2 regions of the Streptomyces sp. NPDC097619 genome follow, and region 2 is predicted to be linked to the other one. Evidence: predicted binding sites of a transcription regulator. Region 2 holds the regulator's gene; the other holds the start of a gene.
The links. Region 2 encodes HrcA, which represses chaperone genes, less so after heat shock. Its sites were predicted from a motif close to TTNGCACTCNGNNNNNCNGAGTGCNAA; they were not measured.

Region 1 (18,052 bases), on a different contig from region 2:
TCATCCCCCGCCACTCCGCACGCTAGGAACGAGCACCGCCATGTACGCCGAACTCCGCGCCCAGCTCGACACCCTGACCACCGAGGCGTTCCGCCCCGAACTCGCCGAGATCGACCGGCAGTCCACCCTCGACATCGCCCGCGCCATGAACGCCGAGGACGCCACCGTCCCCGCCGCCGTGGCCGAACGGCTCCCCGAGATCGCCGCCGCCATCGACGCCATCGCCGCCCGGATGGCCCGCGGCGGACGCCTCGTCTACGCGGGCGCGGGCACCGCCGGCCGCATGGGCGTCCTCGACGCCAGCGAATGCCCGCCCACCTTCAACACCGACCCCGCGCAGGTCATCGGCCTCATCGCGGGCGGCCCCTCCGCCATGGTCAAGGCCGTCGAGGGCGCCGAGGACTCCCCGGAGCTGGCCGCCGCCGACCTGACCGCCCTCGGCCTCACCGAGGCCGACACCGTCATCGGCATCTCCGCCTCCGGACGCACCCCCTACGCCATCCGAGCCGTCGCCTTCGCCCGCGACCGCGGCGCCCTCACCGTCGGCCTGTCCTGCAACGCCGACAGCGCCCTGGCCGCCGCCGCGGAACACGGCATCGAGGTCGTGGTCGGACCCGAACTCCTCACCGGCTCCACCCGACTCAAGGCGGGCACCGCGCAGAAGCTGGTCCTCAACCTGATCTCGACGCTCACGATGATCCGGCTGGGCAAGACCTACGGGAACCTGATGGTGGACCTGCGGGCCTCCAACGAGAAGCTGCGCGCCCGGTCCCGGCGGATCGTGGCCCTCGCCACCGACGCCCCCGACCAGGAGATCGAGGCGGCGCTCACCGCCACCGGCGGCGAGGTCAAGCAGGCCATCCTCGTCCTCCTCGCACGCGTGGACGCCGCCACCGCCGCCCGACTCCTCACCGAGTCCGAGGGCCACCTGCGCGCCGCACTGACCGCGGCCCCCTGACCCGTACGCCCCACCGACCTGCCCCACCCGCACGACCCGCTCACCGCGTACGACGTCGCACGTCACCGTGCAACACCGCACGTGACATTGCACGATCACCCACCACCCAGCCCCAGCCCCGACCGTCCCCGCCCAGCCACCCGATCTGCCCGCACCCCCAAAGCAAGGCACTCACCATGGCCACAGACAAGAACCGCGCCACCGCCGCCGCGATCCTTCCGCTCGTCGGCGGCCCGTCCAACATCACCTCCATCGCCCACTGCATGACCCGGCTCCGGATCGGACTGCGCGACCGCTCGCTCGTGCAGGACGAGGCCCTCAAGGCCGTTCCGGCCGTCATGGGCGTGGTCGAGGACGACACGTACCAGATCGTGCTGGGCCCGGGCACCGTCGCCCGGGTCACCCCCGAGTTCGAGGCCCTGGTCGCCGAGGCCCGAGCCGCCGCCCCCGCCGCCGCCCCCACGGCCGGGAGCGCCCCGGGTCAGGCCGCCGGTGCCGAGGAACTCGCCGCCCAGGGCGCCGCGATCAAGCAGGCCCAGAAGGCGAAGAACGCCACCCCGTTCAAGCTGTTCCTGCGCCGGATCGCGAACATCTTCGTCCCGCTGATCCCGGCCCTCATCGGCTGCGGCATCATCGCCGGCCTCAACGGCCTGCTCACGAACCTCGGCTGGGCCCCCGCCCTGGTGCCCGCACTCGCCGCGATGGCCTCCGGGTTCATGTCGCTGATCGCGGTGTTCGTCGGCTACAACACGGCCAAGGAGTTCGGCGGGACGCCCATCCTGGGCGGTGCGGTGGCGGCGATCATCGTCTTCCCCGGGGTCGCCAAGATCACCGCCTTCGGGCTGGCGCTCTCCCCCGGCCAGGGCGGTGTGCTGGGCGCGCTCGCCGCGGCGCTGCTCGCGGTGTACGTGGAGAAGTGGTGTCGCCGCTGGGTCCCCGAAGCCCTGGACGTCCTGGTCACCCCCACCCTCACGGTGCTGATCTCCGGGCTCGTCACGATCTTCGGCCTGATGTTCCTGGCCGGTGAGGTCTCGCAGGCCATCGGCGACTTCGCGAACTGGCTGCTCGACACCGGTGGCTCCTTCGCCGGGCTGGTCCTCGGCGGGCTGTTCCTCCCCCTGGTCATGCTCGGCCTGCACCAGGCGCTGATCCCGATCCACACCACCCTCATCGAGCAGCAGGGCTACACCGTGCTCCTGCCGATCCTGGCGATGGCGGGCGCGGGCCAGGTCGGCGCGGCCGTGGCCGTCTACTTCAAGCTCCCCCGCAACGGCTCGCTGCGCGCCACGATCAAGTCCGCGCTCCCGGCCGGATTCCTGGGCGTCGGCGAACCGCTGATCTACGGGGTCTCGTTGCCGCTGGGCCGCCCCTTCGTCACCGCCTGCGTGGGCGGCGCGGCCGGCGGGGCCTTCGTCGGCCTCTTCAACCAGCTCGGTGACGCCTTCGGCTCCACCGCCATCGGCCCCTCGGGCTGGGCGCTGTTCCCGCTGTTGGACGGCTCCGGTTCGCTGCTGACCACCGTCGCGATCTACGCGGGCGGCCTGCTCGTCGGCTACCTGGTCGGCTTCCTGGCCACGTACTTCTTCGGCTTCACCCCGGAGATGCTCACGGAGTTCAACACGGGCGACGACCCGACCCCCGCCGCGAAGGACGCCCCCGCCTCCGACGGCCCGGGCGCGCCGGGCACGACGGGCCCCGCCTCGAAGGAACCCGCCCTGACCTGACGGTTCACCGGGGGAACCCGGCGGAGTCCACCTCCAGCGAGAAGGGCTCGGGCAGCACGAGCGGGTCGCCGAAGGCGGCCCGCTCGGCGTGCTTGTACGCACCGTTCTCCGGCCCGGTGTAGAGGGTGACGGTCGGCCCGGTCGGGTCGAAGCGGTCCACCAGGAGGTAGACCGGCACCGGGGCGTGCGCGTAGGCCCAGAGCTTCTTCTTTCGGTCGTCCTCCGCGTTGCCCTTGGAGGTGATCTCCACGATGAGCAGTGCTTCGGCGGCGTCCACGGGGGCGCTGACTTCGGGATCCACGTCGTCGACCACGTCCGTGGGCATCACCACGAGGCCGGGGACGTACAGCTTGCCGAGTCGGGCCACCTCGATGCCCAGGGTCTGGTAGCAGTCCCACTCCGGGGGCATGACGCCGTAGAGCGCGCGCTGGAGGCGGGCGGCGATGCTGTTGTGGTGTCGGTGGGGAGGCGGTACCAACGTGATCCGTCCTTCGTCGATCTCGGCGCGCCAGCCCTCCGGCACGTCCAGTTCGCGCCAGCTCTGCAGCAGGTAGTCCCACGGCAGACCGTCGGAGCCGTGGTCGCCTTCGACCATCGCAGCGGTCATCGCGGGTCCCCTCTCCTGTGGCCCATGTGCGGGAGCTCAGATCGGCGGTGCGGCGGGACGGTCGCCGCTCGGGGTCCAGCGTCCCACGTTCGAAGGAGCGGCGCAGCGATCCCGTGCCGGTGCTGCGCCCCGGGTGCAAGGGGTCACGGCCCGCACCCCCGGGGGGATCACGTCGGCACCCGGAAACGTCCGCACCCGGAAACGCCCGAGGGCGGCACCCCGGGATGGGGTGCCGCCCTCGGTGGGTCCGCGGGTGCGGGCCCGGAGAACAGCCGATCAGCCGGTGGGGCCGATCAGAAGTCCATGTCACCGCCGGGCATGCCGCCCGGAGCGGCGGCGGCCTTCTCCGGCTTGTCGGCGATGACGGCCTCGGTGGTGAGGAACAGCGCGGCGATGGAGGCCGCGTTCTGCAGCGCGGAGCGCGTGACCTTCGCCGGGTCGATGATGCCCTCGGCGATGAGGTCCACGTACTCGCCGGTGGCGGCGTTGAGGCCGTGACCCGGGGTGAGGTTGCGGACCTTCTCCACCACGACGCCACCCTCGAGGCCGGCGTTGACGGCGATCTGCTTCAGCGGGGCTTCGAGGGCCAGCTTGACGGCGGCGGCACCGGTGGCCTCGTCGCCTTCCAGCTCCAGCTTCTCGAAGACCTGGGTGGCCTGCAGCAGGGCCACGCCACCACCGGCGACGATGCCCTCCTCGACGGCGGCCTTCGCGTTGCGGACGGCGTCCTCGATGCGGTGCTTGCGCTCCTTGAGCTCCACCTCGGTGGCGGCACCGGCCTTGATGACGGCCACGCCGCCCGCGAGCTTCGCCAGGCGCTCCTGGAGCTTCTCGCGGTCGTAGTCCGAGTCGGAGTTCTCGATCTCGGCGCGGATCTGGTTCACGCGACCGGCGACCTGGTCGCTGTCACCGGCACCGTCGACGATGGTGGTCTCGTCCTTGGTGATGACGACCTTGCGGGCGCGGCCCAGCAGGTCGAGGCCCGCGTTCTCCAGCTTGAGGCCGACCTCCTCGGAGATGACGGTGCCACCGGTGAGGATGGCGATGTCGCCGAGCATGGCCTTGCGGCGGTCACCGAAGCCCGGGGCCTTGACGGCCACGGACTTGAAGGTGCCACGGATCTTGTTGACGACCAGGGTCGACAGGGCCTCGCCCTCGACGTCCTCGGCGATGATCAGCAGCGGCTTGCCGGACTGCATGACCTTCTCCAGCAGCGGAAGGAGGTCCTTCACGTTGCTGACCTTGGAGTTGACGATGAGGATGTACGGGTCGTCCAGGGACGCCTCCATACGCTCCATGTCGGTGGCGAAGTACGCCGAGATGTAGCCCTTGTCGAAGCGCATGCCCTCGGTGAGCTCGAGCTCCAGACCGAAGGTCTGCGACTCCTCGACGGTGATGACGCCTTCCTTGCCGACCTTGTCCATGGCCTCGGCGATGAGCTCGCCGATCTGGGTGTCGGCGGCGGAGATGGAGGCCGTGGAAGCGATCTGCTCCTTGGTCTCGACATCCTTCGCCTGCTCCAGCAGGGCGCCGGAGACGGCCTCGACGGCCTTCTCGATGCCGCGCTTGAGGGCCATCGGGTTGGCGCCGGCGGCGACGTTGCGCAGGCCCTCGCGGACCAGCGCCTGCGCCAGGACGGTCGCGGTGGTCGTACCGTCACCGGCGACGTCGTCCGTCTTCTTGGCGACTTCCTTGACCAGCTCGGCGCCGATCTTCTCGTACGGGTCCTCCAGCTCGATCTCCTTGGCGATGGACACACCATCGTTGGTGATCGTGGGGGCGCCCCACTTCTTCTCAAGGACGACGTTGCGACCCTTGGGGCCAAGGGTGACCTTGACGGCGTCGGCGAGCTGGTTCATGCCGCGCTCGAGACCGCGCCGGGCCTCCTCGTCGAACGCGATGATCTTGGCCATGTGAAGTGGTCCTCCCGGACTGGGGTGGATTGCTCCGGACCGTGTCTGGCGCCCGCGACGGACGGCCTGCGCACCTGGCGGTTCCTTGCCCCGCCGGGCCCGCGAGCCTCACCGACTCGATCCTCGTCTTTATCACTCTCACCCGGAGAGTGCTAACGCCAATGATTAGCACTCGACCCACCCGAGTGCAAGCGGCTCTCACGGATGAGCCAAGCGGGGACAGGGATCCGGGCGGGCCGCGACCCGGTCGGGAAGGGTCCGGGCATGCGCGAGGGGCCCGCTCCCTGGTGGGATGCGGGCCCCTCGCGACGTAAGCGTCAGTGGTCGATCGCGCCGAGCTCAGCTGGCGAGCTTGACCATGTCCGCCTGCGGACCCTTCTGGCCCTGCGAGATCTCGAACTCGACTCGCTGACCTTCTTCAAGGGTGCGGTAGCCGTCCATCTGGATCGCGCTGTAGTGGACGAACACGTCCGCACCACCGTCGACCGCGATGAAGCCGTAGCCCTTCTCCGCGTTGAACCACTTGACGGTGCCCTGAGCCATGCCTAACTCCCCTGTTACTGGCCCTTGCGCGGGGCCGCACTCCGCGGTCCCGGGTCAGAACTTGCGCCGGAACGCGTCGACCGCGGCTGAATGTATCTGCACCAACGCGGTCTGCAACAGGTCATTCCGCTGAGAAATCAAGACAGGAAGATATGTCGACAATCGCCGCTTTTTCGGAGGACTCCCGGGCAACTCGGACGGGACAAAACACGCCCAAGACCCATATGCCACAAGCACATTGGCCCGATGTCGCCCCTGACCCGACCCCTACATATGTCCGGGGCACACTCCGGGAGGGGGCGCTACCCCAACCCTACCGCGTCCAACCAAGCAGAATTACCCCCTCCGCTTCTGGCGGAGGGGGTAATCAGGGGTGACGCCCGGAAAAACAGGGGATCCGTTTCGGAATTCAGAATTCCGAACTATCGGTTCCGAATCGGCCCTCCCGGCGGAAGATCTCCGGAACCGGAGCTTCCGACCGGGGTGGACCGATGGATCAGCACATCCGTGGATCGGCGGACCCGGAGATCAACGACCCGGCGGTCAGCAGCCGCCCGCGACCGCGGGGATGATCGAGATGCCGGCACCCTCCGGCGTGGCCGCGTCGAGGCCGCCCTCGAAGCGGACGTCGTCGTCGTTCACGTACACGTTCACGAACCGGCGCAGCTTGCCCTGGTCGTCCAGGACGCGGGCGGCGATGCCCGGGTGGCTCGCCTCCAGGGACTCGATGACCTCGGCGAGGGTGGCGCCCTCGGCGGGGACCTCGGCCTGGCCGCCGGTGTAGGTGCGCAGGATGGTGGGGATGCGGACGGTGACGCTCATGGCGGAACTGCCTTCCGGGTGCGAGGGCGAGGGGATGGTCAGGCGAGGCCGGCGGCGCGGAACGCGTCCAGGCTGGGGCGGATGACGGCGGTCTGGCCGGTGTCCCCGGACACCGCCTCCAGGGTCTTCAGGCCGTCGCCGGTGTTGAGGACCACGGTGGTGAGGGACGGGTCGAGCTGCCCGTTCTCGATGAGCTTCCGGGTGACGCCGACGGTCACGCCGCCCGCGGTCTCGGCGAAGATGCCCTCCGTCCGCGCCAGCAGCTTGATGGCCTCGACCACCTGCGTGTCGTCCACGTCCTCGACGAAGCCGCCGGTGCGGCGGGCGATGTCCAGGACGTACGGGCCGTCGGCCGGGTTGCCGATGGCCAGGGACTTGGCGATGGTGTTCGGCTTCTGCGGGCGGACCACGTCGTGGCCGGCCTTGAAGGCGGTGGAGACCGGGGAGCAGCCCTCGGCCTGGGCGCCGAAGATCTTGTAGGGCTTGTCCTCGACCAGGCCGAGCTTGATCAGCTCCTGGAGGCCCTTGTCGATCTTGGTGAGCTGGGAGCCGGAGGCGATCGGGATGACGAGCTGGTCGGGCAGCTGCCAGCCGAGCTGCTCGCAGATCTCGTAGGCCAGGGTCTTGGAGCCCTCGCCGTAGTAGGGGCGGAGGTTGACGTTGACGAAGCCCCAGCCCTCGCCCAGCGGGTCGCCGATGAGCTCGGAGCAGAAGCGGTTGACGTCGTCGTAGTTGCCCTCGATGCCGACGAGGTCGCCGCCGTAGACGCCGGCCATGACGACCTTGCCCTGCTCCAGGTCGTGCGGGATGAACACGCAGGAGCGGAAGCCGGCGCGGGCCGCGGCGGCGCCGACGGCGCCGGCGAGGTTGCCGGTGGAGGAGCAGGAGAGGGTGGTGAAGCCGAAGGCGCGGGCGGCCTCGACGGCGATGGCGACGACGCGGTCCTTGAAGGAGTGCGTCGGGTTGCCGGAGTCGTCCTTGACGTAGAGCTTGCCGGTGACCCCGAGGGCCTTGGCGAGGTTCCGCGCGTCCACGAGCTTGGTGAAGCCGGGGTTCAGGCTGGGCTTGTCGGCGACGTCCGCGGGGACGGGCAGCAGCGGGGCGTAGCGCCAGATGTTGTTCGGGCCGGACTCGATGCGGGCGCGGAGGGCCTCCGGGTCGCCGAGCGGCAGCTCGTAGGCGACTTCGAGGGGGCCGAAGCATTCGACGCAGGCGAAGATCGGGCCGAGTTCGAAGCGGGTTCCGCACTCGCGACAGGAGAGTCCGGTGGCGGGGCCGAGGTCGGTCCGGGTACGGGTGGCGGTCTGTGCAGCCATGATGGCGAGGCCCTTTCTCCTCATCTTCCCCGTGGCGTACGTCGCCACGAGACGGAATTGGCACCTTCCCTAGCCGGTGGTGGCCTCGCGGGCATGTTGCGGATGCGCGAGATAACCGACTGGAGGGTTGCCGGGGCTTCAACGGGCCGTGTCCCTCTGCCCCTCTGGATGAGCGGTATGGCACCGGCGGAAGCACGTGGGCGCGGCCGGGCGTTTGTGCGCGGAGCGACCCCGACATGCGATGGTCGTCCGCGTTGTTCAAGACTGTAACCGAAGGGCGGGGTGGTTGAGACAGTCGTCCGATCCGCGAGATGGGTCACATTCCTGTCCTCAACACCCGCCCAGACCATGGAAACAACGGAATTCGCGGACCGCCGCGCTCGACGGGGCGGCGCGGACCACGCAGACAGGGAGTGCTGACCGTGCTGGAAGAGGTGGAGCGCTGGCTTGCCCGCCGGTCCTGGTCGGCGGCCGACCGCCCGCTCGCCCGTCTGGCGGCCGCCAAACGGGCCTCGGGCACCACCGTGAGCGTGGTGCTGCCGGCCCTGAACGAGGAGGCGACGGTCGGGGAGATCGTCGCGGTCGTCCGGCGGGAGCTGATGGACGGGCTGCCGGTGCCCCTGGTGGACGAGCTGGTGGTGCTGGACTCGGGATCCACGGACCGGACGGCGGAGGTGGCGGCGAAGGCCGGGGCGCGGGTGGTGCACCGGGACGAGGTGCTGCCGCGTATCCCGGCGGTGCCGGGCAAGGGCGAGGTGCTGTGGCGGTCGCTGCTGGTGACCACGGGGGACGTGGTCTGCTTCGTGGACGCGGACCTGCGGGACTTCGAGGCGGCGTTCGTGTCCGGGATCGTGGGTCCGCTGCTGACCGATCCGGAGGTGCAGTTCGTCAAGGCGATGTACGACCGGCCGCTGGGCAGCGCCCCGGGACAGGGCGGCCGGGTGACGGAGTTGGTGGCGCGACCGCTGCTGAACCTGCACTGGCCGTTGTTGGCCGGGTTCGTGCAGCCGCTGGGCGGGGAGTACGCGGTGCGCCGGTCGCTGCTGGAGCGGCTGCCGTTCCCGGTGGGGTACGGGGTGGAGCTGGGGCTGCTGGTGGACGCCCTGCACACGGTGGGTCTGGACGCGTTGGCGCAGGTGGACGTGGGGGTCCGGGTGCACCGGCACCAGGACGGCCGGGCGTTGGGCCGGATGGCGGCGGCGATCTACCGGACGGCTCAGGTCCGGCTGTCGCGGGGCCATCTGGTGCGGCCCGAGCTGGTGCAGTTCGAGCGGGGCGAGGCGGGTTTCGAGCCGCGGACGTACCCGGTGGACACGGAGGAGCGGCCGCCGATGCGGGAGATCGAGGAGTACCGGGCCCGGCGCGTGGCCTGAGCGGGCGGGGCGGGGGGCTTCGGGCGGCGCGGCGCGGGGCGTCGCGCGGGGGCGTGGCGGGGGACCGGGTGTCCGTGTGACATGGGGCTCGGCGCGTCCGGGGGACGTTTGAGCCCGGGTGGGCCGGGCTAGGTTGGCCGCATGGCTTCCCAGGTGCTCGTCGCAGCGAACCGTGGCCCGCTCTCCTACTCCCTGACCGAGGAGGGAGCCCTCGTCGCCCGGCGCGGCGGGGGCGGACTGGTCTCGGGGCTGTCCGCCGCCCTCGGGGACCGGCCGGACGCGGTGTGGGTGTGCGCGGCCCTGTCGGAGGCGGACCGGGAGGCGGTGCGGCGCGGGGAGTCCGAGCCGGGGGTGCTGATGCTCGACGTGCCCGGGGAGGTCTACGACGCCGCGTACAACGGCATCGCGAACTCCGTGCTGTGGTTCCTCCACCACCACCTGTGGGAGGTGCCGCGGGAGCCGGTCTTCGACGCGGCCTTCCGGGAGCGGTGGGCGGGCTACCGGGCGTACAACCGGGCCTTCGCGGAGGCCCTCGCGGAACGGGCCGCGCCGGGGGCGGCGGTCCTCGTGCAGGACTACCACCTGGCGCTGGTGCCGGGCATGCTCCGCGCACTGCGCCCGGACCTGCGGACGGCCCACTTCACCCACACCCCGTGGGCGGCCCCGGGCGTCTTCGCGATGCTGCCCGCCGACATCGGCCGGGAGCTGTTGGAGGGGATGCTCGGCGCGGACCTGCTCGGTTTCCACACGGAGCGGTGGGCGGCGGACTTCCGGGGGTGCGCGGAGGCCGCCGGGTTCCCGCCCGGGGAGGGGCCGCGGCTCGCGGTGTACCCGCTGGGCGTGGACGGGGAGGAGCTGCGGGAGCTGGCCCACCGGCCGGAGGTCGAGGACCGGCTGGCGCAGCTGCGGGCGGAGACGGAAGGACTGCTGACGGTGGTGCGGGTGGACCGCACCGAGCTGTCGAAGAACATCGTGCGCGGGCTGCTGGCCTACCGGGAGCTGTTGGTGACGCGGCCGGAGTGGCGGGGCCGGGTGGTGCACCTGGCCTCGGCGTACCCGTCGCGGCAGGACCTCGCGGTGTACCGGGAGTACACGGCGGAGGTGGCCCGGGTGGCGGAGGAGATCAACGAGGAGTTCGGCACGGCGGACTGGCGTCCGGTGCTGGTGGCGGTGCAGGACGATTTCGCGCGCTCGCTGGCGGTGTACCGGATGGCGGACGTGGCCCTGGTGAACCCGGTGCGGGACGGCATGAACCTGGTCGCCAAGGAGATCCCCGTGGTGTCGGAGGCCGGTTGCGCGCTGGTGCTCTCGCGGGAGGCGGGGGCGTGGGCGGAGCTGGGTGAGGACGCGATCGGGGTGAACCCGTTCGACGTGTCGGAGACCGCGGGGGCGCTGCACGAGGCCCTGTCGATGGCGGGGGCGGAGCGGGCCGAGCGGACGAAGCGGTTGGCCGTGGCGGGGGTGGGGTGGCCGCCGGTGCGGTGGTTCGAGCGGCAGCTGAGCGATGTGGGTGGGGCGGGGGTCTGAGCCGAGGCTTCCCGGAGGGGTGGGGCTGGGGGTGGTGGTCCCGTCCGTGCTCGGGCGCGCCTCACCGATCGCCTCGAACGCCGGCGGGGCTGGGATGGGGCCTGCACGTCTTCGGGCGCGGCTCACCGGTCGCCTCAAACGCCGGCGGGGCTGGGATGGGGGCCCGTCCGAGCTCGGGTGCACCTCACCGATGCGCTCAAACGCCGCGCGGGCTTGATGGGCGCCCCCGCCGGCGTTTGAGGCGCGCCGGGTGCGGAGCAGGCGGGGTCGTGGGTGGAGCGGCGCCGTCAGGTGGTGGTGGCTTCGGCGAGGGCGGCGAGGAAGGTGACGACCGAGGCGGGGCCGTCGAGGACGAGGTCGGCCCGGGCGGCCAGTTCGGGGACTTCGGTGGAGCCGCTGCACACGAGCAGTCCCGGCAGCCCGTCCGCCCTGAGCTTCTCCACGGCGGCGAAGGCGGCCAGGTCGCCGAGGTCGTCCCCGGCGTAGAGCACGGCTCCGGCCCCGGTCTCCGTCAGGTATTCCGCGAGGGCGACGCCCTTGTCCATGCCGGGGGGTCGCAGTTCCAGGACGGCGCGGCCCGGTTCGACGATGAGTCCGTGGCGCCGGGCGAGCTGTGCGAGGGGTTCGCGGAGGGCTTCGAAGGCGGCGGTGGGGTCGGCGGCGCGTCGGGTGTGGACGGCGACGGCCTGCCCCTTCTCCTCGGTCCAGGTGCCCTGCCAGGCGCCGAGGGAGTCGAGGAGGCCCGGCAGCTCGGCGCGGGCGCCGGCGACCCCGGGGTGCGGGGCGGGGGCGCTGACGGTGCCGGTGCGGGCGTCCCAGCGTTCGGCGCCGTAGTGGCCGAGGACGGTGAGGTGTTCGAGGCCCGGGACCCCGGCGAAGCCGCCGTAGCGGACGGCGACCCCGGCCGGTCGGCCGGTGATCACGGCCACGGAGCGGACCTGGGGGGCGAGGGCGGCGAGGGCGGGTACGGCGCCGGGGTGGGCGCGGGCGCGTTCGGGGTCGGGGACGATCTCGGCGAGGGTCCCGTCGAAGTCGAGGGCGATCACGGCGCGGCGTGGTGCGCGCAGGAGGGCGGCGAGGCCCTCGCGGCCGGGTTCGGTGGCGGGCGTCGGCAGGCTGTCCGGTTGGCTCCCCATGGCTCCGACCCTACTGGGCCTCAGCGCCGGGCGCGCCGCTCCGTACGGATCCGCTGGAGGCGGTGGACGGTGCCGGGGGCGTGGCGGAGGGCCCGCGGGTCGTCGATGAGGGCGTTGAGGAGCTGGTAGTAGCGGACGGGGGACATCCGGAGGTCCTCGCGTATGGCGCGTTCCTTGGCTCCGGGTCCGGGCCAGGCTCGTGCCTCGTAGGCGAGCACCTCCGCCTCCCGTTCGGTGAGACCCCGGGCGGGGGCCGGGTCGGGACCCGAGGCGGGAGCCGCCGCCTCAGGGGCCCCTGCGGTTCCGTCCGCCGTCGGGGTTCCGTCCGTCGCCCCCGAGGTTCCGTCCGCCTCCGGGGTCCCCGCTGTCGCTCCGGGGGCCGGGGCCGTGGTGTCCTGCGTGTCCGCGGTCGGTCCGGAGCCCGTGTCCTGCCCTTCGGGCGCCTGGTCCGTCATCTCCCCAACATAACCGGGGCCGCCGACGGCGGCCCCGGCACGGGACGGGAGGGGCGTGGGACGGGCACGGGACGGGCGGCCCGGTCAGCCGCCGGAGGTGCGGGCGACCTCGGCCACGGAGCCGAGGACCTTCTCGGGGCGGCCGTCGGGGGCCACGGCCTTGCCGATGTTCTGCTTGATGTTCTCGCTGACCGCCGCCCAGGACTTCTTGCCGACGGGGTAGAGGCGGGCGGTGGGCAGGGTGCCGAGGAAGGTGCGGAGGTCGTCGGCGCTGCCGCCGCGGGCGGCGAGGGCGGCCCGGTAGCCGCTGGTGGTGACGGGCAGCAGGTCGTAGGTGCTGGTGAACTTGGTGACGTTCTTCTGCTCGTACATGAAGTCGAGGAACTTGCCGGCCTCCTTGCGGTGGCCGCCGCTCTTGAAGGCCATGACCCAGTCGGCGACGCCCATGGCGGGCTGCTCGCGGCCGTCGTAGGTGGGCATGGGGACCATGCCGTATTTCACGCCCTTGGCCTCGGCCTGCTTCATGAGGGTGGGGTGGCCGTTGAGCATGCCGACCTCGCCGCGGGTGAAGGCGTCGAAGGCGTCCTGCCGGTTGAGCTGCCAGGGCGGGACGGAGCCGGTGAGGCCGGGGGCGACCAGGTGCTCCTTGAGCCACTGGAGGGTCTTGGTGTTCTCGACGGAGTCGATGGCGTACGTCTCGTCGCTGTCGGTGTAGCCGCCACCGCCGGAGAGCAGCCACATCATGGTCTCGGCCTGGGCCTCTTCGCGGCCGAAGGGCAGGGCGAAGGGGACGGCGGCGGTGCCCTTGAGCTTCTTGGCGGCGGCTTCGAGCTCGTCCCAGGTCGTGGGGGCTTCCTTGACGCCGGCCTTCTCGAAGAGGGTCTTGTTGTAGAAGAGCAGGCGGGTGCTGGAGACGAAGGGCATCCCGTACTGGACGCGCTGCACCTTTCCGGCGTCGGCGAGGGGGCCGAGGAAGTCGGCTTCGGTGGTGACCGACAGGAGCTGGTCGGTGGAGTACAGCTTGTCGGCGGCCGCGTAGTCGGCGTAGGCGCCGATCTGGGCTATGTCGGGGGCGTCGCCCGCCTTGTCGAGGGCGGCGACCTTGGCGTCGACCTCTTCCCAGGAGTAGACCGACACGTCGACCTTGATGCCGGGATTGGCGGCGGTGAAGGCGGCGGCGAGGTCCTTCCAGTACCCCTGGGAGGAGTTCGCGGCACTGTCCCCGTAATCGGCCGCCACGAGCCGCAGGGTCACGTCGTTGTTCCCGGTGACGCTTCCGCAGCCGGTGAGGGTGACGGTCGCCGCGAGGGCCACCGCCCCCGCGACGAGGTTTCGGCATCCGTTCCGGTAGCGGCGCTTCACAGGTTTACCCACCCTTGTCGTCCCACTCGTTTCCCGTATGTTGCCCGTAAGGTCTACACCACTTTGAGCTTCCGCTTACAGCCGGATCCCGTTTCCGGACGAGGACCGAGGTCCCGAATTTGTATGGCGAGTCAACAATCCCTCTCAGTGGACTAGACCTTTCCCCGTCCGACACGCGAGACTGTCCCCCGTGAAACCCGTGAAACACGTCATCGCCCTCGATGTGGGCGGCACCGGGATGAAGGCCGCCCTGGTCGGGGCGGACGGCACGCTGCTGCACGAGGCGCGCCGCGCCACCGGCCGCGCGCGCGGACCCGAGGCCGTCGTCGAGTCGATCCTGGCCTTCGCCGCGGACCTGCGGGACCTGGGCCGCGAACGCTTCGGGACCACCGCCTCCGCGGCGGGGGTGGCCGTCCCGGGCATCGTCGACGCCGAGCGCGGCCTCGCCGTGTACTCGGCGAACCTGGGCTGGCGGGACGTACCGCTGCGCGCGATGCTCAGTGACCGGCTCGACGGGATCCCCGTCGCGCTCGGCCACGACGTCCGCACCGGCGGACTCGCCGAGGGGCGCATCGGAGCGGGGAGCGGGGCGGACCGCTTCCTGTTCGTGCCCCTGGGCACCGGCATCGCGGGAGCCATCGGCATCGCCGGACGCATCGAGGAAGGCGCGCACGGCTACGCCGGGGAGATCGGACACATCGTGGTCCGGCCCGGCGGCCCCGAGTGCGGCTGCGGCCAGCGCGGCTGCCTGGAGACCCTGGCATCCGCCGCGGCCGTCACCCGCGCCTGGGCGGAGGCGAGCGGCGACCCGGAGGCGGACGCCGCGGACTGCGCCAAGGCCGTGGAATCCGGCGACGAGCGCGCCCTCGCGGTGTGGCACGGTGCGGTCGGCGCCCTCGCCGACGGGCTGGTCACGGCCCTCACCCTGCTGGACCCGGACACGCTGATCATCGGTGGCGGACTCGCGGAGGCCGGGGAAACCTTGTTCACACCACTACGGACGGCCGTACGGGAACGGGTGACGTTCCAGCGGCTGCCGAAGATCGTGCCGGCGGCCCTCGGGGACACCGCCGGCTGCCTGGGCGCGGGCCTGCTCGCCTGGGACCTACTCGCCACGGAGGTATCCGCCTGATGTCCGGAAGCGCACACTCCACCGTCCTCTCCGGCGCCCGGGTGGTGCTGCCCACGGGGACCGTGGCCAACGGCCGGGTGATCGTCGACGGCAGCCGGATCGCGGGCTCGGCCCGCGAGGACGCCACGGTCGTGGACCTCACCGGCCACTGGGTCGTGCCCGGCTTCGTCGACATCCACAACCACGGCGGCGGCGGCGCCTCCTTCACCTCCGGCACCGCGGAGGACGTCCTGACCGGCGTCCGCACCCACCGCGAGCACGGCACGACCACCCTCATCGCCTCCACCGTCACCGAGGAGCTCGACGAGCTGGCCCGCCGCGCCGGACTGCTGGCCGAACTGGCCCAGCAGGGCGACATCGCCGGCATCCACTTCGAGGGCCCCTTCATCTCCCCCTGCCGCAAGGGCGCCCACACCGAGGGCCTGCTCCGCGACCCCGACCCGGCCACCGTCCGCAAGCTGATCGACGCCGCGCACGGCCACGCCCGCATGGTCACCCTCGCCACCGAGCTGCCCGGCGGACTGGACTCCGTACGGCTCCTCGCCGAGCACGGGGTCATCGCGGCCATCGGCCACACCGACGCCACGTACGAGCAGACCCGCGAGGCCATCGACGCGGGCGCCACCGTCGCCACGCACCTGTACAACGCGATGCCCGCGCTCGGACACCGCGCCCCCGGCCCGATCGCCGCCCTGCTGGAGGACGAGCGGGTCACCGTCGAGCTGATCAACGACGGCACCCACCTGCACCCGGCCATGCTGGAACTGGCCTTCCACCACGCGGGCCCGCACCGGGTCGCCCTGATCACCGACGCCATGGACGCGGCCGGCTTCGGGGACGGCATCTACAGCCTCGGCCCGCTCGCCGTCGAGGTGAAGGACAGCGTGGCCCGACTGGTCGAGGGCGGCTCCATCGCGGGCTCCACCCTCACCCTGGACACCGCCTTCAAGCGCGCCGTCACCGTGGACGGACTGCCCGTCGAGTCCGTGGTCCAGGCGATCTCCGCCAACCCCGCCAAGCTGATCGGCCGCTACGACGAGGTGGGCTCCCTGGAGCCCGGCAAGTACGCCGACCTGGTCGTCCTCGACGCCGACTTCGAGCTGAAGGGCGTCATGCGCCGCGGCGAGTGGATCGTCCGCCCGACCTCCGTCTGAGGCCCGCCCCACCGAACGCCCGTCCGTACCCGTCCGGCCCCGCCGCACGGGTACGGACGGCCCCGGACCGGCCCGGGCACTGGGCCGGCCCGCTTCCCTTTGGCATGATCCCGGCAGCGCTGCGCACCGTGCCAGCGATCGGGGACCGGGGGTGCGCCCATGATCCTGACCGTCACGCTCAACACCGCCCTGGACGTGACCTACCACGTGCCGCGACTCGTGCCCCACGGCTCGCACCGGGTCGCCGAGGTCGGCGAACGGCCCGGCGGCAAGGGCGTCAACGTGGCCCGCGTCCTGGCCGCGCTCGGCCACGAGGTCACCGTCACCGGCTTCGCGGGCGGCCCGCCCGGCGCCGCCCTGCGCCGCGCCCTGGCCGCCTCCCCCGGGGTCACCGACGCGCTGGTGGACTGCGCCGGGCCCACCCGGCGGACCCTGGCCGTGGTGGACGCCTCCACCGGGGACACCACCCAGTTCAACGAGGCCGGACCGGTGGTCTCCACCGCCGAGTGGACCGCCTTCCTCGACCGCTACGACGAGCTGCTCCGCTCCGCCCGCGCGGTGGCCCTCTGCGGCAGCCTCCCGCCGGGGATCCCGGTCGGGGCGTACGCGGCCCTGGTCCGCTCCGCCCGCGGGGCGGGGGTGCCGGTCCTGCTGGACACGAGCGGGGAGCCGCTGCGCCGCGGGGTCGCGGCCCGGCCCGACATCGTCAAGCCGAACGCCGCCGAGCTGGCCCAGCTCACCGGCTCCCGCGATCCGCTGCCCGCGACGCTGGCGGCCCGCCGCCGCGGCGCCCACACGGTGGTCACCTCGCTGGGGCCCGGCGGACTGCTCGCCGCGACCCCGCACGGGGTGTGGCAGGCCGCCCCGCCCGCCGCCCTCTCCGGGAACCCGACCGGCGCCGGGGACTCCGCGGTGGCGGCCCTCCTCGCCGGTCAGGTGGGCGGCACGGACTGGCCCACCCGCCTCACCGAGGCGGTGGCCCTCTCCGCCGCGACCGTACGGGCCCCCGCGGCAGGCGAATTCGACCGCCCCACCTACGAAAACCTCCGCCACACCATCAAAGTGACCCCGCCTCAGCCGGGGCCGGTCGGCTGAACGCCACGGGCCCCCGTCCCGGCCGGGGCCGGGGCGGGGGCCCGTGGTGGGGGTCGGGGCGGGTCAGCCCTTGACGTGGCCCTTGGCGAGGCGGAGTTGGTCGATGACCGCGTCGCACTTGTTCGAGGACTCGCAGGACAGCTTCAGGGAGTTGGTGCCCTTGGCCAGCTCGATCCAGGAGTAGCTGTTGGTCCAGCCCTTCTCCCAGTCGCCGTCGCCGGCGCCGGCCCAGTTCTTGAGGTTGATGGCCCGGGACTGGACCTTGCCGTTGATGGTGAGGGTGGCGTCGGCGTCCTTGCCGGGGACGGCGTAGTTCACGAAAAGGGTGTAATCCCCGTCACTGGGGAGGTCCACCGTCCAGGTCACGGAGGCACCGACCTGGTTGAAGCCGCCGACGTACTGGCCGCCCGCGCCCTTGGCCCCGGGCACCGTGTTCTGCACGGAGGCGCCGCCGGTGAGGGCGAGGCCGGGGCCGGAGGCCGCGTCGGCCTTCGGAAGCTTCTCGGCGTCCTTGCTCGGCTTCGTGCCCGGGGTCTTTTCGCCGGGGGTCTCCGGGGCCTCGCTGACCTGGTCGGAGGGGCCCGTGGCGGTGCCGTCGCCCTGGTCCTTGTCCTTGTCGGAGAGCAGGGCCACCCCGATGCCGATGACCACGGCGCCGACCACGGCCACCGCGCCGATCAGCAGCCCCTTGCGGCTGGAGCCGCGCTGCGGCGGGGCGGGCTGGGCGTAGCTCTGCTGAGGCGGGACCCCGTACCCCCCGGCCTGGAGGGTTTCGGGGGCCGGGTACTGGGGCTGCGGGTAGCCGGGCTGGGGCTGCTGCTGGCCGTACGGCGGCTGCAGCGGCACCTGGCCGGGGGCCGCTCCGCGCTGGCCTCCGTAGGTGCGCTCGCCGACGGTGCGCACCTGGTTGTACGAGGTGCGCGGGACCCCTGGCT
Region 2 (10,605 bases):
CGTCGGCCCGGAGCATCGCGATCGAGCGTTCCACTGCGTCCTCCGTCATCGGCTGCCCGGTGCGGAGCACCAGCATCATCTGGTCGAACAGGCGCTGGACGAGCGCGACTTCCGCCGCGTCCCCCACCGCGCTGATCTGGTTGCCCCGGACGTGGATGTCGGTACCGGGGAAGGCGTTCTCGATCGTGCGCAGCAGGGCGTCACCCGAGCCGAGCACCATCACCATCGGGTGCTTCGCGGGGACGGTGAAGTGGGCTCGCGCCTGCCCCGCCGCGGGGGACCGGTCTATGGGTGTCTGAGTCATGGGCCGGCACTGTGGCCTGCGCATACCTCCTGTGGAGGGGCCTCGCCGATCGAGGACCTCTGTGGTTTCCAAGCGTACGACGCCCGCGGGCGGGCCCAGAGGGGTTTTCCGCCGCACTTCCGGCGGCCCCCGGCCGTGCGGGTCCCGGGCGGGCCGGGACCGCGGGCGGGCCCCGGGGCCCGGCATCCGCGCGGGAGGCGGGCCGGGCGGGTCCCGCGCCGGGTCCGGGCCCTCAGGCGGACACGGGGAAGCCGAGGGTGGGGACCGCCCGACGGCGGGGGCCGCGCTGTTCGCGCAGGGCCGAGTCCGGCAGCAGGTCCTCCAGGAAGCCGTAGCGCCGCAGCTCCTCCGGGACCCCGCCGGGGAGCCCCCGGACCTGCCGCCACCAGGTGGCGACCTCCTCCCAGCCGGGGGCCGAGAGGGATCCGCCGAACTCGGTGACGGAGAGGGCGGCCGTGAGCCCGGCGAAGGCCAGCCGGTCGGCCAGCGGCCAGCCCGCCAGGGTGCCGGTCAGGAAGCCGGCCACGTACACGTCCCCGGCCCCGGTGGGGTCGAGGGCGTCCACCGTGATCCCGGGGACCTGGGCGGTCTCCCCGGTCCGGCCGTCCACCGCGTACGAGCCCTCCGGGCCCATCGTGACCACCGCGATCGGCACCCGCTCCGCCAGCGCCTTCGCGGCCGCGCGCGGGCAGCGGGTGCCGGTGTAGCGCATGGCCTCGGCGGCGTTCGGCAGGAAGGCCTCGCAGTGGGCCAGGTCGGCCAGGCCGTCCAGGTCCCAGCGGCCGGTGTCGTCCCAGCCCACGTCGGCGAAGATCCGGGAGCCCCGGCCGGCCGCGGCGGCGATCCACTCCTCCGTCCGTCCCGGCTCCAGCGAGGCCACGGCGGCCCGGGCCCGCGGCGGGCAGTTCGGGAAGGGGCCGGGCCCGGCGGGCGGCGGCGCCTCGTGGCCGTGGCTGACCATGGTCCGCTCGCCCTCGTAGGCCATGGAGACGGTGACCGGGGAGTGCCAGCCCGGGATGGTCCGCGACATGGACAGGTCGATGCCCTCGCCCTGCTCCAGGGTGTCCCAGCAGTACTCGCCGTAGTGGTCGTCCCCGAAGGCGGCGGCGAGGGAGGTGCGCAGCCCGAGCCGGGCCAGGGCGGTGGCCATGTTGGCCACGCCGCCGGGGCTGGAGCCCATGCCTCGGGCCCAGGACTCGGTGCCGCGGACCGGGGCGGAGTCCAGCCCGGTGAAGATGATGTCCAGGAAGACCGTGCCGGTCAGGAACACGTCGCAGACCGGGTCCTGCCACGCCCGTACTTCCCTCAGCGGGTCCAGCGCGGCCCGGCCCGTCGAGTGCTGTCCATTCCGACTGCTCACGTGGTGCTCCCCGTTCCGAGGGGTCGTTTCTGCAGGGTCAACGATCAGGAATGCCGTGGACGAACGCCAGCTTTGCCCTCACAAAGCGGGCACTGAACCAAGTGTGTCCCAGATCACCCCCGGTTCTCGCGTCCTGACGGGAGCGACCTTCCGTCCGATGGTGCCCGGCGGGGCTTGAGGGTCTCTGTAAGTGCCTCCCGCCACGGGGGCCCGGGCGTCACCGTCCGCGCCCGGCCGGACGCGGCGGGCGAGCGCACGGCGGGCGGGCGGAGGGCGGGCGGAGGGGCGAGGAGCGGGTGAGGGGGACCCGCGGGCGGGAGTGCGGCGGGGGGCCGGCGCCGGTACCGCGCCGGCCCCCGGCCCCTACCTCCGCTTGGGCAGCGGGACCCGCAGCAGGTCCTGCGCCACGGTCAGCTCGCCCTCGAACCCGGCCGCGCGGGCCTGGAGTTCGAAGACGTCCGGGTCGGAGTACCGCTGGGAGAAGTGGGTGAGCACCAAGTGCCTCACCCCGGCCTCCCGCGCCACCCGAGACGCCTGACCCACCGTCAAGTGGCCGTGTTCGACGGCCAGGTGCTCGTCCTCGTCGAGGAAGGTGGACTCGATGACCAGCATGTCGCAGCCCTCGGCGAGCGCGGTCACGCCGTCGCAGAGCCGGGTGTCCATCACGAAGGCGAAGCTCTGGCCGGGCCGTTCCTCGCTGACCTGCTCCAGGGTGACCCCGTCGACGGAGCCCTCCCGCTGGATGCGGCCCACGTCCGGCCCCTTGATCCCGTGCCGGGCCAGCAGCTCGGGCACCATGCGGCGGCCGTCGGGCTCGGTGATCCGGTAGCCGAAGGACTCCACGGGGTGGCTGAGCAGCCGCGCCTCCAGCAGGTACGGCACGGGCCCGGCGAGCGGACCGTCCTCGGACACCGGCTCCTCGGCGATGTGGACGGTCTCCCGGTAGGCGGTGGCGTACCGCAGCCGGTCGAAGAACTTCTGCCCACTGGCCGGGAAGTGCGCGGTGACCGGGTGCGGCACCCGGTCGAGGTTGATCCGCTGGATCACCCCGGCCAGGCCCAGGGAGTGGTCCCCGTGGAAGTGGGTGACGCAGATCCGGTCGATGTCGTGCGCGGCCACGCCGGCCCGCAGCATCTGCCGCTGGGTGCCCTCACCGGGGTCGAAGAGGATCCCCTGGCCGTCCCAGCGGAGCAGGTAGCCGTTGTGGTTGCGGTGGCGGGTGGGCACCTGGCTGGCGGTGCCGAGCACGACGAGTTCGCGTACGGACACGGCGGACTACCCGGGGGGCCATTCGAGGCCGCGGCCGCCGAGCACGTGGGCGTGCGCGTGGAAGACCGTCTGGCCCGCGCCCGCACCCGTGTTGAAGACGACGCGGTAGCCGGTGCCCGCCACCTTCTCCTGCTCCGCGACCTCGCCCGCCTCGCGCAGCACGTCGGCCAGGACGGTCGGTTCTGCGGCGGCCAGGGAGGCGGCGTCGGGGTAGTGGAGCCGCGGGATGACCAGCACGTGCGTGGGGGCCTGCGGGTTGATGTCCCGGAAGGCCACCGTGGTCTCGGTCTCGCGGACGACCGTGGCGGGGATCTCCCCCTTGACGATCTTGCAGAACAGGCAGTCCGCCTGCGGTTCGCCTGGCATGTGGTCGCACCCTCCGTGCCGTTGATCGGTCCCGGCATCGTATCCGCCGGTGACGGGGCCGGGCCCGGCGAGACCCGACCGGCCCCTCCCGCTCCTCCGGCGACCCCGACCGCTCCGACCGTCCGGGGTCAGGACCAGCGGCCGGTGCGGGCCAGCAGCACGGCCACGGCGGCGGTGCCCGCCGTGGAGGTCCGCAGCACCGAGCGGCCCAGCCGGTAGGGGCGGGCCCCGGCCTCCGCGAAGACGGCCAGCTCCTCCGGGGAGACCCCGCCCTCGGGGCCGACGACCACCACGATGTGCCCGCCGGCGGGCAGCTCGGCGGTGGCCAGGGCCTCGCTCGGGGCGTCCCGGTCCTCGTGCAGGACCACGCCGAGGTCGGCCGTGGCCAACAGGGCGGCCACCTGCTTGGTGGACATGGCCTCGGCGACCTCGGGGAAGCGGACCCGACGGGACTGCTTCCCGGCCTCCCGCGCCGTGTTCCGCCACTTCGCCAGCGACTTGGCCCCGCGGTCCCCGCGCCACTGGGTGATGCAGCGGGACGCCTGCCAGGGCACCACGGCGTCCACCCCGGTCTCCGTCATGGTCTCCACCGCCAGCTCCCCGCGGTCTCCCTTGGGGAGGGCCTGCACCACGGTGACGCGGGGCGCGGCCGGCTCCTCCGTACCGGCGGCGAGGACCTCGGCCACCAGCCGGTCCTTGCCCTCGGCGGCGGTCACCACGGCCTCCGCCCAGCCGCCGACCCCGTCGGTGAGGACCACCCGCTCCCCCGGCTCCAGCCGCTTCACGGACACGGCGTGCCGCCCCTCGGGCCCGTCCAGGACGAACCCGGGCCCCTCGGCGGGCACCTTCTCCACCACGAACACCGGGGCGGTCATCTCTGCGTACTCCTCGAATCGGGGGAACGGCCCTCGGACGGGCGCGGGTCGCTCAGTCGCGGCGGGCGCGGGCCTCGGCCAGCTCGGCCACCAGCACCTCGACCAGTTGCCCGGCGGGCATCGTACGGGCCAGCCGGTGACCCTGCCCGGCCCACAGGGCCATGCCCTGCGGGTCGCCCGCCGCGGCCGCGGCCCGGCGCAGGCCGGCGGTCAGATGGTGCACCTGCGGGTAGGCGGCGGGCGCGTAGGGGCCGTGCTCCCGCAGGAAGCGGTTGACCAGGCCCCGGGCCGGGCGCCCGGAGAAGGCCCGGGTCAGCTCGGTACGGGTGAACAGCGGGTCGGTGAGGGCCTTCTTGTGCACCGCGGCGGCCCCGGACTCCGGGCACACCAGGAAGGCGGTGCCGAGCTGCGCGGCCTCGGCCCCGGCGGCCAGCACGGCCGCGATCTGCTCCCCGCGCATCAGGCCGCCCGCGGCGAGGATGGGCAGCGCCACCGCCTCGCGGACCTGGGCGACCAGGGCCAGCAGCCCGAAGCCGGAACCGTCGGCCTCCGGGTCGTCGCGGTGGGTGCCCTGGTGGCCGCCCGCCTCGATGCCCTGTACGCACACGGCGACGGCCCCGGCCCGCTGGGCGGTCCGGGCCTCGTCGGCGGAGGTGACGGTGACCACGGTGCGGGTGCCCACGCGGGCGAAGGCCGCCAGGACCTCGGGGGTCGGGCAGCCGAAGGTGAAGGAGACCACCGGGACGGGGTCGTCGAGCAGGATGGCGACCTTCGCCTCGTAGGCGTCGTCGGTGCTGCCCTCCGACGGGTCCTCCGGCAGGGGGGTCTCGTACCAGGCGGCCTCGCCCGCGAGCTGCCCCCGGTAGGTGGCGACGGCGGCGGGGTCCGCGAGGGCGGGCTGCGGCATGAAGAGGTTGACCCCGAAGGCGCGCGGGGTCAGCGCCCGGAGGCGCTTGATCTCGTGGTACATGCCGTCGGTGGTCTTGTAGCCCCCGGCGAGGAAGCCGAGTCCGCCCGCGTCCGAGACGGCGGCGGCCAGTTCGGGGCGGGAGGCGCCGCCCGCCATGGGCGCCTGCACGATCGGATAGCGGCACAGACCGCTCAGTGCGGAGGACATGAGCGCATCGTGCCACGTCGCCCGCCCCCGTCCGAATCGGTGCTTTCGCCTGGCATAGTCGGCGCCCGGAACGCGCCGGCGCCCGCGACCCCGACTCGGGGACCGCGGGCGCGGAAACGGCTCGGCGACCGTGGGAGGCGACCGTTGAAGGCGTGCCTCAGGCGGGGGAACAACCCCTGCCGGCCGGGCCGGCGGCACCACCCGGGGACCACCCCGGACCCCCGACGAGGGGCCCCGGGGCGGACTCGGCGTCAGCGACCGTTGAAGGCGTCCTTCAGCCGGGAGAACAGCCCCTGCTGGCCGGGCTGGAACTGGCCCATGGGCCGTTCCTCGCCGCGGAGCTTGGCGAGCTGGCGCAGCAGGTCCTCCTGCGCGGGGTCCAGCTTGGCCGGGGTCTGGACCTCGACGTGCACGATGAGGTCGCCGCGGCCGCCGCCGCGCAGGTGCGTGACGCCGCGCCCGTGCAGCGGGATCGACTGGCCGGACTGGGTACCGGGCCGGATGTCGACCTCCTCCATGCCGTCCAGGGTCTCCAGCGGGCACTTCGTGCCCAGCGCGGCCGCCGTCATCGGGAGGGTGACCGTGCAGTGCAGGTCGTCCCCGCGGCGCTGGAACACCGGGTGCGGCAGCTCGTGGATCTCCACGTACAGGTCGCCGGCGGGGCCGCCGCCGGGGCCGACCTCGCCCTCGCCCGCGAGCTGGATCCGGGTGCCGTTCTCGACGCCGGCCGGGATCTTGACGGTCAGGGTGCGGCGGGAGCGGACCCGGCCGTCGCCCGCGCACTCGGGGCACGGGGTCGGGACCACGGTGCCGAAACCCTGGCACTGGGGGCAGGGCCGGGAGGTCATGACCTGGCCCAGGAAGGAGCGGGTGACCTGGGAGACCTCGCCCCGACCGCGGCACATGTCGCAGGTCTGGGCGGAGGTGCCGGGCGCGGCGCCCTCACCGGAGCAGGTCGTGCACACCACGGCGGTGTCGACCTGGATCTCCTTGGTGGTGCCGAAGGCGGCCTCGTCGAGCTCCAGGTCCAGCCGGATCATCGCGTCCTGGCCGCGGCGGGTCCGCGAGCGCGGGCCGCGCTGGGAGGCCTGTCCGAAGAAGGCGTCCATGATGTCCGAGAAGTTGCCGAAGCCACCGGCGCCGAAGCCGCCCGCGCCCCCGCCGCCCGAGGAGGACAGCGGGTCGCCGCCGAGGTCGTAGACCTGCTTCTTCTGCGGGTCCGACAGCACCTCGTACGCCGCGTTGATCTCCTTGAAACGCTCTTGCGTCTTGGGATCGGGGTTGACGTCCGGGTGCAGCTCGCGGGCGAGCTTGCGGAAGGCCTTCTTGATCTCGTCCTGCGATGCGTCGCGGCGCACGCCGAGTACGGCGTAGTAGTCCGTGGCCACTTACGACTCCGCCAGGATCTGTCCGACGTAACGTGCCACTGCGCGTACCGCTCCCATCGTTCCGGGGTAGTCCATGCGGGTCGGTCCGACCACGCCGAGTTTGGCGACTGCCTCGCCGCCCGAACCGTAGCCGACCGACACGACGGACGTGGAGTTCAGCCCTTCATAGGCGTTCTCATGTCCGATTCGCACCGTCATGCCCGATTCATTGGCCTCGCCGAGCAACCGGAGGAGCACGACCTGCTCCTCCAAGGCCTCCAGCACCGGCCTGATCGTCAGGGGGAAGTCGTGCCCGAAGCGGGTGAGGTTGGCGGTCCCCCCGATCACCAACCGCTCCTCGGTCTCCTCGACCAGCGTCTCCAACAGGATGGCGAGGACCACCTGTACGGTGCCGCGGTCCTCGACCTCGAACTGCTCGGGCAGGTCCTGCACCAGGGTGGGGACGTCGGCGAACCGCCGCCCGACCACCCGGCTGTTGAGCCGCGCCCGCAGGTCGGCCAGGGCGGCCTCGCCGAAGGGCGCGGGCGCGTCGACCATGCGCTGTTCGACCCGCCCGGTGTCGGTGATCAACACCAGCATCAGCCGGGCCGGGGCCAGGCCGAGCAGTTCGACGTGGCGGACCGTGGAGCGGGTGAGCGAGGGGTACTGGACCACCGCCACCTGCCGGGTCAACTGCGCGAGCAGCCGCACCGTGCGGCCGACCACGTCGTCGAGGTCCACGGCCCCGTCGAGGAAGTTCTGGATGGCCCGCCGCTCCGGGGTGGAGAGGGGCTTGACCCCCGCGAGCCGGTCCACGAAGAGGCGGTAGCCCTTGTCCGTGGGGATGCGTCCGGCGCTGGTGTGGGGTTGGGCGATGTAGCCCTCCTCCTCCAGCACCGCCATGTCGTTGCGCACGGTGGCGGGCGAGACGCCCAACCGGTGCCGCTCGGTGAGCGCCTTGGAGCCGACCGGCTCCTCGGTCCCGACGTAGTCCTGGACGATGGCGCGCAGCACCTCGAGCCTGCGTTCGCTCAGCATCGCGCGCACCTCCAGCTTGTGATCCCGGTCCGGGTCGCCCCCGGTCGCACCGGCCCCCTGTCGGTCCGGCACGTTGGCACTCGGCGCTGACGAGTGCCAGAGAACCCCCGGTCAGTGTACGGCGGGGAGGTACACCCCTAGCAAGGGCGGCTCGGCCGCGCCCGTCAGGGTAGCGTCGCGGCATGGACGTGCGTTGGGAAGAGGCGGGCTGGGAACGGCTGACCGGACGGGTCGGCCGGCGCAGGCTCCCGGGGTGGGACTGCACCGTGGGACTGGTGGTGGGCGAGCGTTCGGTGCTGCTGGTCGACCCGGGGTCGAGCGTCCGGGAGGGCGCCGGGATCCGCGGGCAGGCGGAGCGGCTGACCGGTCGGCACGTGACCCATATCGCATTCACCCACGGCCACTTCGATCATGTCCTGGGGGCCGCGGCCTTCTCCGGGGCCGAGGTGTTCGGCGCGGTGGGACTGGCCGGGCTGCTGGACTCCGAGCGCGAGGTGCTCCGACAGGACGCCGTGCGGCACGGCCTGCCGGAGGCCGACGCCGAGGACTCCGCGGAACAGCTCGTGCTGCCGAAGCACCCGGTGTCCGGGGAGTGGACCCTGGACCTGGGCGGGCTCCAGGTGCTGCTGGCGAACGTGGGCCCCGGGCACACCGGCCACGACCTCGCGGTGTTCGTGCCCGGGGAGCGGGAGGTGGTGTTCTGCGGGGACCTGGTCGAGGAGTCCGGGGAGCCCCAGGCCGGCCCCGACGCCGTTCCCTCGCAGTGGCCCGCGGCCCTGGACCGGCTGCTGTCACTGGGCGGCGAGGAGGCCCTGTACGTGCCCGGACACGGGGCGGTGGTGTCGGCCGGGTTCGTCCGTGCGCAACGCGCCACACTGGCCGCGCGTTTCGGCGTGTCGCCCGCCTGACCGGGACCCTCTCCCTACTGTCGTACGAATGCGTGAGTACTCAGCCGACCTGACCCCGCCTTGGAAGCGCGGCGCCGCCCGCCCCGTCCCCGAGGTGGCGGCCGACCGCGACCTGGTGGTCGAGGAGGCCGGTACGGGCTTCTGCGGGGCCGTGGTGGCCTGCGAGGGCGGCACCGTCACCCTGGAGGACCGCTTCGGCAAGCACCGGGCCTTCCCTCTGGAGCCGCGCGGCTTCCTGCTGGACGGGGTGCCGGTCACCCTGGTCCGCCCCTCCCGGGCCCCGGCCGCCCCGGCCGGACCGCGTCTCACCGCCTCCGGCTCCCTGGCGGTGCCGGGCGCCCGGGCGCGGGTGGCTCGGGCGGGCCGGATCTATGTGGAGGGCCGGCACGACGCGGAGCTGGTGGAGAAGGTCTGGGGCGACGACCTGCGCGTCGAGGGCGTGGTCGTGGAGTACCTGGAGGGCGTGGACGACCTGCCCGCGGTGGTCGCCGGGTTCGCCCCCGGCCCCGACGCCCGGCTGGGCGTCCTGGTGGACCACCTGGTGACCGGTTCGAAGGAGTCCCGCATCGCGGCGACGGTGACGGATCCGCACGTCCTGGTGGTGGGCCACCCCTACATCGACGTGTGGGAGGCCGTGAAGCCCTCCGCGGTGGGCATCCCGGCCTGGCCCCGGGTCCCGCGCGGCCAGGACTGGAAGACGGGCGTCTGCCGGGCCCTCGGCTGGCCGGAGAACACCGGCGCCGCCTGGCAGCACATCCTGTCGAAGGTGACCTCCTACCGGGACCTGGACCCCGCCCTCCTGGGACGCGTGGAGGAACTCATCGACTTCGTCACGGCGGAGGGTTCCGGCCCGACCGGATGAGGCGCGGGGGTCCGGGGGCCGAGCCTCCGGACCCGCCCCGCGGGCCTCAGTCCACCAGGTCCCGCACCACGGCATCGGCCAGCAGCCGGCCCCGCAGGGTGAGCACGGCCCGCCCCTCGGCGTACGGCTCCGCCTCCAGCAGCCCGTCCGCCAGCGCCCGCCCGGCCGCCGCCAGGCCCGCGGGGGCCAGCAGGGAGAGCGGCACGCCCTCCACGAGGCGCAGCTCCAGCAGGATCCGTTCCACGCGCCGGTCCTCCTCGGAGAGGAGCTCGCGGCCCGCGCCCGGGGAGCGGCCCTCCGCGAGGGCGGCCGCGTAGGCGCCGGGGTGCTTGACGTTCCACCAGCGGACCCCGCCCACGTGGCTGTGGGCGCCCGGTCCGGCCCCCCACCAGTCGGCGCCGCGCCAGTACAGCTCGTTGTGCAGGCAGCGTCCGGCCTCGGTGGTGGCCCAGTTGGACACCTCGTACCAGGAGTAGCCGGCCGCGGCGAGGACCTCGTCGGCGATCAGGTAGCGGTCGGCGTGCACGTCGTCGTCGGTCATGGGGACCTCGCCGCGGCGGATCCGCCGGGCCAGCTGGGTGCCCTCCTCGACGATCAGGGCGTAGGCGCTGATGTGGTCGGGTCCGGCGCCGAGGGCCGCGTCCAGGGAGGCCCGCCAGTCGGCGTCGGACTCCCCCGGGGTGCCGTAGATCAGGTCGAGGTTGACGTGCTCGAAGCCGGCGGCGCGGGCCTCGCCCACGCAGGCTTCGGGGCGCCCCGGGGTGTGGGTGCGGTCGAGGACCTTCAGGACGTGCTGCCGGGCGCTCTGCATGCCGAAGGAGATCCGGTTGTAGCCGCCCGCGCGGAGTTCCTCCAGGTAGCGGGGGTCCACGGATTCCGGGTTGGCCTCGGTGGTGATCTCGGCGTCGGGGGCGAGCCCGAACTCCTCGCGGATCACGGCGAGCATCCGGACCAGGTCGGCGGCGGGCAGCAGGGTGGGGGTGCCGCCGCCCACGAACACCGTGCGGACCTGCCGGGGGTCGTCGCCGAGCACCTTGCGGGCGAGCCGGACCTCCTCGGCGAGGGTGTCGGCGTAGTTGTCGCGGGAGGCGAGCACGCCTCCGGTGCCGCGCAGCTCGGTGGCGGTGTAGGTGTTGAAG

Region 1: a site for HrcA is predicted at 5,368-5,394, ahead of groL (chaperonin GroEL). Genes of this name have one in related genera too.

Annotation. Positions count from the first base shown of each region.
Region 1 is NZ_JBEOSD010000007.1:29,742-47,793, reverse strand. Features, by position in the region: gene ABTZ17_RS03480 (MurR/RpiR family transcriptional regulator) at 1-26, shown strand, start outside; gene murQ (N-acetylmuramic acid 6-phosphate etherase) at 41-958, shown strand; gene ABTZ17_RS03470 (PTS transporter subunit EIIC) at 1,135-2,682, shown strand; gene ABTZ17_RS03465 (Uma2 family endonuclease) at 2,687-3,289, opposite strand; gene groL (chaperonin GroEL) at 3,583-5,202, opposite strand; gene ABTZ17_RS03455 (cold-shock protein) at 5,542-5,745, opposite strand; gene ABTZ17_RS03450 (MoaD/ThiS family protein) at 6,289-6,567, opposite strand; gene thrC (threonine synthase) at 6,606-7,907, opposite strand; SAM riboswitch class I at 7,901-8,058, opposite strand; gene ABTZ17_RS03440 (glucosyl-3-phosphoglycerate synthase) at 8,306-9,256, shown strand; gene ABTZ17_RS03435 (alpha,alpha-trehalose-phosphate synthase (UDP-forming)) at 9,398-10,783, shown strand; gene otsB (trehalose-phosphatase) at 11,071-11,919, opposite strand; gene ABTZ17_RS03425 (DUF3263 domain-containing protein) at 11,940-12,374, opposite strand; gene ABTZ17_RS03420 (extracellular solute-binding protein) at 12,459-13,736, opposite strand; gene ABTZ17_RS03415 (ROK family protein) at 13,936-14,868, shown strand; gene nagA (N-acetylglucosamine-6-phosphate deacetylase) at 14,868-16,022, shown strand; gene ABTZ17_RS03405 (1-phosphofructokinase family hexose kinase) at 16,182-17,117, shown strand; gene ABTZ17_RS03400 (CBM35 domain-containing protein) at 17,181-18,052, opposite strand, start outside.
Region 2 is NZ_JBEOSD010000106.1:17,226-27,830, forward strand. Features, by position in the region: gene ABTZ17_RS25240 (PhoH family protein) at 1-304, opposite strand, end outside; gene ABTZ17_RS25245 (carbohydrate kinase family protein) at 537-1,664, opposite strand; gene ABTZ17_RS25250 (ribonuclease Z) at 2,028-2,933, opposite strand; gene ABTZ17_RS25255 (histidine triad nucleotide-binding protein) at 2,940-3,299, opposite strand; gene ABTZ17_RS25260 (16S rRNA (uracil(1498)-N(3))-methyltransferase) at 3,428-4,174, opposite strand; gene ABTZ17_RS25265 (nitronate monooxygenase) at 4,227-5,291, opposite strand; gene dnaJ (molecular chaperone DnaJ) at 5,543-6,679, opposite strand; gene hrcA (heat-inducible transcriptional repressor HrcA) at 6,680-7,696, opposite strand; gene ABTZ17_RS25280 (MBL fold metallo-hydrolase) at 7,879-8,604, shown strand; gene ABTZ17_RS25285 (DUF3097 domain-containing protein) at 8,633-9,466, shown strand; gene hemW (radical SAM family heme chaperone HemW) at 9,513-10,605, opposite strand, start outside.